2 regions of the Streptomyces sp. WAC00040 genome follow, and region 2 is predicted to be linked to the other one. Evidence: riboswitches for the same ligand, from Rfam matches in the RefSeq annotation. Region 2 holds a riboswitch; the other holds the start of a gene.
What was found. A riboswitch is a leader RNA that binds a small molecule or an ion and turns the genes downstream of it on or off. The one in region 2 is predicted to bind thiamine pyrophosphate.

Region 1: another riboswitch for thiamine pyrophosphate. It lies ahead of thiO (glycine oxidase ThiO); the one in region 2 lies ahead of MDN94_RS16340 (thiamine ABC transporter substrate-binding protein).

Annotation. Positions count from the first base shown of each region.
Region 1 covers NZ_JAKQZE010000006.1:248,754-252,153, forward strand. The annotation lists gene MDN94_RS38530 (Rv2175c family DNA-binding protein) at 1-233, opposite strand, end outside; gene MDN94_RS38535 (NAD(P)/FAD-dependent oxidoreductase) at 278-1,459, opposite strand; gene MDN94_RS38540 (avidin-fold protein) at 1,586-1,927, opposite strand; TPP riboswitch at 1,979-2,091, shown strand; gene thiO (glycine oxidase ThiO) at 2,089-3,252, shown strand; gene thiS (sulfur carrier protein ThiS) at 3,261-3,400, shown strand, end outside.
Region 2 covers NZ_JAKQZE010000001.1:3,517,918-3,521,317, forward strand. The annotation lists gene rlmN (dual-specificity RNA methyltransferase RlmN) at 574-1,680, shown strand; TPP riboswitch at 1,744-1,865, shown strand; gene MDN94_RS16340 (thiamine ABC transporter substrate-binding protein) at 1,861-2,961, shown strand; gene MDN94_RS16345 (ABC transporter permease) at 3,000-3,400, shown strand, end outside.

The DNA.
Region 1 (3,400 bases), on a different contig from region 2:
TCGTCCCTCAGCAGGGTCAGGGTCCCGGACAGGCCCTTGACCACCTTGTTGCCGTCGATGAAGGCGGCAGGCACCTGGAGCGCCCTGTTCTCACCGCGGCGCACGGCGATCAGCTGGCCGTCCTTGACCAACTGCCGCACGCGCGTCACCTCGACATCGAGCATTTCCGCGATGTCCGGCAGGTAGAGCCAGGCGGGGACGAGGGCATCGATCTTTGCGTCAATCTCGGTCACGGGGACAAGCCTGCCATCCAGGACCGACAGTCGGTAGCCAGGACCTACCGTGCCGCCGCCTTCAGAGGGACGGAAGGGTCGGCCGCCCGCGCCGGATCCAGCTCGGTCCCGGACACGATCAGCTTGCGGCCCTGTGCCAGATCGCGGGGCCTGCCCACCGTCAGCAGGGCCACGAGGACGCCGTCGCGCAGCCAGAGCACGGACCAGGTGTCCTCCGCCGGACTGCCGCGCCACAGCAGCGTGTCTGCGGCGCCGTGGTGGCCCGCGTACTGGACGAAACGGCCGAACTGCTCGGACCAGAAGTACGGCACCGGGTCGTACGCCTCGGGGGCCCGCGGCTTCGGCTCCTGGGCGCCGACGATGTTCGCCGCGACCGTGCGCGGACCCTGGAGGGCGTTGTCCCAGTGGTGGACGAGCAGCCGCTCGCCGTACCGGCCGGACGGGTAGGAGGCGCAGTCCCCGACGGCGTACACGTCGGGAGCGGAGGCGCGCAGATACTGGTCGGCGACCACCGCGCCGTCCGGGCCGAGCTCGATGCCGGAGCCCGCCAGCAGGGCGGTGGCGGGGCGCGCGCCGATACCGACGACCACGGCGCCGGCCGGGATCCTGCGCCCTCCGGCCAGGACGACGGCCCCCGGCTCGACGGCTTCCACCTTGGCGCCGGTGATCAGCTCGGCCCCGTGCTGCTCGTACCAGGCGGCCATCGGGGCGGCGACCTCGGCGGGCATGGTCCCGGCGAGCGGGCGGCCCGCGGCCTCCACGACGGTGACGCGGCACCCGGCCTCGCGGGCGGCGGTCGCGAACTCGGCGCCGATCCAGCCGGCGCCGACCACGACGATGTCGTGCTGCTCGACGAGCAGCGGCCGCAGCCGGGCGGCGTCGTCGAGCGTGCGCAGCAGATGCACACCGGGGACGCCGACGGTGCCCGGCAGGGTGACCGGCTCGGCGCCGGTGGCGAGGACCAGCACGTCGTAGGGGACCGGGCCGGACACGGTGTCGACCTCGTGCGCGTCGGTCCGCACCCGGGTCACCTCGAGACCCAGGCGCAGCTCGACGCCGAGTGCCTCGAAGTCGATGTCGAAGGCGGAGTCCTCCGCCTTGCCGAGCAGGATCGCCTTGGACAGCGGCGGTCTGTCGTACGGCTGGTGCGGCTCCGCGCCGACCAGTGTGACCGTGCCGGTGAATCCCTGCTCGCGAAGGGCGACCGCGGTCTGCACGCCGGCCATGCCTGCGCCGACGATCACCACGCGCCGCCGCGGCTCGGTCCGCCGCCCCTCGTCCGCCCGCGTCTGATGCTGCCGTTCGTCCACCCGCACACCATACGTACCTGACTGGGGGTCAGGAGGGGCGGATCAGGAAGCCTGCTCCTCCACGACGCTCGTCCCGCTGCCCTTCTGGGACTCCCACCGCCAGCTCTCCTCCAGCCGCACCCGGCCGTCCGGCAGGTCCACGACCGTGGAGAGGCAGTGGCCGGAGGAGGTACCGCCGTCCGTCTTGAGCTGCACATAGCGGAAGTCCAGCCGGTCGCCGTCCCTGGTGCCCACCAGATGACCGCGGACCACGTCGCCGCCCTCGTACTCGGCCCAGATCCGGCCCCGCTCCTCGTGGTACGTGAACCGGGTCCGGGTGCCGACCTGGCCCGGGGCCTGGTCGGCGACCGGGGAGAGGACAAGTCCGTCGAGCGACTTCGCCACTGCTGCGGCTCCCTTACGACGCGTCGGGGCGTGCGGTTAGGGTGGCCACCGTAAGGCACTCGCGGGAGCCGGGACGTACCGGGCTGAGAGGGAGGCTGGCCGGCCTCCGACCGTACGAACCTGATCCGGGTCATGCCGGCGAAGGGAGGGGCTGGACGCCCATGTCTCGTACACCGAGCCCAGACGTCCTCGTCATCGGGGGCGGAATCATCGGACTGGTCACGGCCTGGCGCACCGCGCAACGGGGCCTGCGGGTCGCCGTGGCCGACCCGGAACCGGGCGGCGGGGCCGCGCAGGTCGCCGCCGGGATGCTGGCCGCCGTCACCGAACTGCATTACGGCGAGCAGACGTTGCTCGGCCTCAACCTCGAATCCGCGCACCGCTATCCGGCCTTCGTCGCCGAGCTGGAGGAGACGTCCGGCCGGCACGTCGGCTACCGATCCTGCGGCACGCTCGCCGTCGCCCTCGACGCCGACGACCGGGCGCATCTGCGTGAACTGCACGCCCTCCAGCACCGGTCGGGACTGACGTCCGAGTGGCTCACCGGCCGTGAGTGCCGCCGCCTCGAGCCGATGCTGGCCCCCGGCGTCCGCGGCGGGCTGCGGGTCGACGGCGACCACCAGGTCGATCCCCGCCGGCTGGCCGCGGCCCTGATCGCCGCCTGCGGGCGCGCCGGGGTCGACTTCCGCCGCAGCTGGGCGGAGCGGCTGCTCGTGACGGGCGGCCGGGCGGCCGGGGCGGTACTCGCCGACGGCACGGAGATCTCCGCGGGACAGGTCGTCCTGGCCGGCGGCAGCATGAGCGGACGGCTGGCGGGCGTGCCGAAGGACGTGCTCCCGCCCGTACGCCCGGTGAAGGGCCAGGTCCTGCGACTGACCGTGCCGCGCCCCTACGCGCCGTTCCTGTCGCGCACGGTGCGCGCCGTGGTCCGCGGCAGCCATGTCTACCTCGTGCCGCGCGAGGACGGCGAGCTGGTGGTGGGCGCGACCAGCGAGGAGCTCGGCTGGGACACGACGGTCACCGCGGGCGGGGTGTACGAGCTGCTGCGCGACGCGCACGAGCTGGTGCCCGGGATCACCGAACTGCCGCTCGTGGAGACCCGGGCGGGACTGCGCCCCGGCTCCCCCGACAACGCGCCGCTGCTGGGCCTCACCGAACTGCCCGGACTGCTGCTGGCCACCGGGCACTACCGCAACGGCGTGCTGCTGACGCCCGTCACCGGCGATGTGCTGGCCGACGCGCTGACGACCGGTGAACTCCCGGAAGTGGCAAGGCCGTTCTCGCCACGCCGCTTCTCGTCCGTCCTTCAGGAGCAGCCCGCATGAACACCTCCGTGAACGACAGCGCCGACACCGGCGTCGCCGCCTCTGCCGCTGCCCCCGTCGGTGCCTCGGCCACCGACGCGGTCGCCGCTTCGGCCGCGGCCGGCGATCCGGTCCGCGTCCTCGTCAACGGCGAGTCCCGGGACGTCGC
Region 2 (3,400 bases):
GGCGGCGGGCCCGCTTCGTCGGATCAGCGAGGTGACACCGGTCCTGCCGCGAAACGGGCGAGCTCCTCGGCGGCGCCCCGAGGGAGGCCGGCGACCGCTTCCTCCGGCAGTGCCGTGATCACGGAGCGCAGCCGGGCGCCGAGGTCCGGCAGCAGGTCCCGGGCGGAGGCCGGGGCCTCGACGTCGGCCGGCGGCAGTCTCCTTCGTAGAGTGCGCGTCCAGCAGCGGCTCCTCGAGGAGCAGGCGTACCACCGGCGGATGCACGTGGGGCAGGGACCATGTGCCGTGTGACGAGCGTGCGCAGATACGCCGGACCGAGCCGGCCAGCGGAACGGGCCGCGGCCCGTGCACATTGCGGACCAGGTGGGTCGCGTCAGGGGCAGAAGCCGTCCAGCGGGGCGGATCCGGCTCGTCGAGTGTGCGGTCGAGTGCAGCAGGTGGTCCACGGGGGCATTCGCGGCCGTGATGGACGTCCTTCGCGATCACCGGTGTGACCAACGACCGTCTTCGACGCCCCCGCCGGAATCATCGGCCGCAGGGTCACCGGTCGGGGTCTGCGACACTGGATGAACCATGCCCAAGCCAGGAGAACTCACCTTCGTCGCGCCCCGCGGAGCCAAGAAGCCCCCGCGGCACCTTGCCGACCTCACGCCCGCCGAGCGCAAGGACGCCGTCGCCGCGATCGGCGAGAAGCCGTTCCGCGCCAAGCAACTGTCCCAGCACTACTTCGCGCGGTACGCCCACGACCCCGCCCAGTGGACCGACATCCCGGCGGCCGCACGGGAGAAGCTCGCCACCGAGCTGCTGCCGGATCTGATGTCCGTGGTGCGGCACATCTCGTGCGACGACGACACCACCCGCAAGACGCTGTGGCGTCTGCACGACGGCACGCTCGTCGAGTCGGTGCTGATGCGCTACCCGGACCGGGTCACCATGTGCATCTCGTCGCAGGCCGGATGCGGGATGAACTGCCCCTTCTGCGCCACCGGGCAGGCCGGTCTCGACCGGAATCTGTCGACCGCCGAGATCGTGCACCAGATCGTCGACGGCATGCGCGCACTGCGCGACGGCGAGGTGCCCGGAGGGCCGGCCCGGCTGTCCAACATCGTCTTCATGGGCATGGGCGAGCCGCTCGCCAACTACAAGCGGGTCGTCGGAGCCGTCCGTCGGCTCACCGACCCCGAGCCGGACGGTCTGGGTCTCTCGCAGCGCGGGATCACGGTCTCGACCGTCGGACTGGTGCCGGCGATGCTCCGCTTCGCGGACGAGGGCTTCAAGTGCCGCCTCGCGGTGTCGCTGCACGCCCCGGACGACGAGCTGCGCGACACCCTGGTCCCGGTCAACACCCGCTGGAAGGTCCGCGAGGTCCTCGACGCCGCCTGGGAGTACGCGGAGAAGTCGGGGCGCCGGATCTCCATCGAGTACGCACTGATCCGCGACATCAACGACCAGGCCTGGCGCGGTGACCTCCTCGGCCGGCTGCTGAAGGGCAAGAGGGTTCATGTGAATCTGATCCCGCTCAACCCGACGCCCGGTTCGAAGTGGACGGCCTCGCGACCCGAGGACGAGAAGGCGTTCGTGGAGGCCATCGCCGCACATGGCGTGCCCGTCACCGTCCGGGACACCCGCGGTCAGGAGATCGACGGCGCCTGCGGGCAGCTCGCGGCGCAGGAGCGGTGACCCGCAGGGTCGTCGGCCGTGGCTGATACTGTGCCCTGTGCGTTCGCACAAATGAACAACGAAACATTCCGACAGGGGAGCGCACCACAGCGCTGAGAGTGCGGCGAGGCCTTCACGGCCACGGGCCGCAGACCCTCGGACCTGATCCGGGTCATACCGGCGTAGGGAGTCAGCAGCATCATGAACAGCCAGCTTCGGCGTGCCGTCCGCACGGCACTCGTCGGCGCCGTCGGCGTCTGCGTACTCGCGGCATGCGGCGGGGAGTCCAAGGACAAGGACGTGTCCGGCGGGGCGAGCGGCCCGAAGACCGTGACGCTCGTCAGCCATGATTCCTTCGCGGCGTCCGACGCCGTGCTGAAGGAGTTCACCGCGCGGACCGGATACACGGTCAAGGTGCTCAAGAGCGGCGACGCGGGCACCGCGCTCAACAAGGAGATCCTCACCAAGGGCTCCCCGCAGGGCGACGTCTTCTTCGGCGTGGACAACACCCTGCTGTCCCGTGCTCTCGACAACGACCTCTTCACGCCCTACGAGGCCAAGGGCATCGACCAGGTCGCGCAGGAGTTCCGGCTCGACGCGGGCAAGGACCGCGTGACGCCCGTCGACACCGGCGACATCTGCGTCAACTACGACAAGAAGTTCTTCGCCGACAAGAAGCTCGCGCCGCCGCAGACCTTCGCCGACCTCGCGAAGCCCGAGTACAAGAACATGCTGGTCGTCGAGAACGCCGCCACCTCCTCTCCCGGCCTCGGCTTCCTGCTCGGCACCATCGGCGAGTACGGCGAGTCCGGCTGGCAGGGCTACTGGAACAAGCTCAAGGACAACGGCGTCAAGGTCGTCGACGGCTGGGAGCAGGCGTACAACGAGGAGTTCTCCGGCTCCGCCGGCGGCAAGAAGGCCAAGGCCGACCGCCCGCTCGTCGTCTCGTACGCCTCCAGCCCGCCGGTCGAGGTCCTCTACTCCGAGCCGCAGCCCGCCCAGGCGCCCACCGGCGTGGCCACCGGCACCTGCTTCCGGCAGATCGAGTTCGCGGGCCTGCTGACGGGCGCGAAGAACGAGGCGGGGGGCAAGGCGCTGCTGGACTTCCTGATCAGCAAGAAGTTCCAGGAGGACATGCCGCTCAACATGTTCGTCAACCCGGTCGTCAAGGACGCGAAGCTGCCCGAGCTGTTCACCAAGCACGGCGCGGTGGTCGAGAAGCCCGAGACCGTCGCCGCGGACACCATCGCGAAGAACCGTGAGCAGTGGGTCCGGTCGTGGTCCTCGCTCGTCGTGAAGTAGGCACGTCGCTGCGCGGGAACGCGGCACGGCTCGGCCTGATGGCCGGTCCGGTCGCGTTCTTCGGGCTCTTCTTCGCCTACCCCGTCGCGGCGATCATCGGCCGCGGCCTACACGCCGAGGGAGCCTGGCAGTTCGGCCGGTTCGGCGAGGTGCTCGGCCGGCCGGACATCCGCGACGTGCTGTGGTTCACCACCTGGCAGGCGCTGGCGTCCACGGCACTGACCCTGCTGATCGCGCTGCCCGGCGCGTATGTGTTCGCGCGGCTCGACTTTCCCGGGAAGCGTCTGCTGCGCGCGGTGGTCACCGTGCCGTTCGTGCTGCCGACCGTCGTCGTCGGTACGGCGTTCCTCGCCCTGCTGGGGCGCGGCGGACTCCTCGACGAACTGTGGGGGATCCGGCTGGACACCACGGTGTGGGCGATCCTCCTCGCGCATGTCTT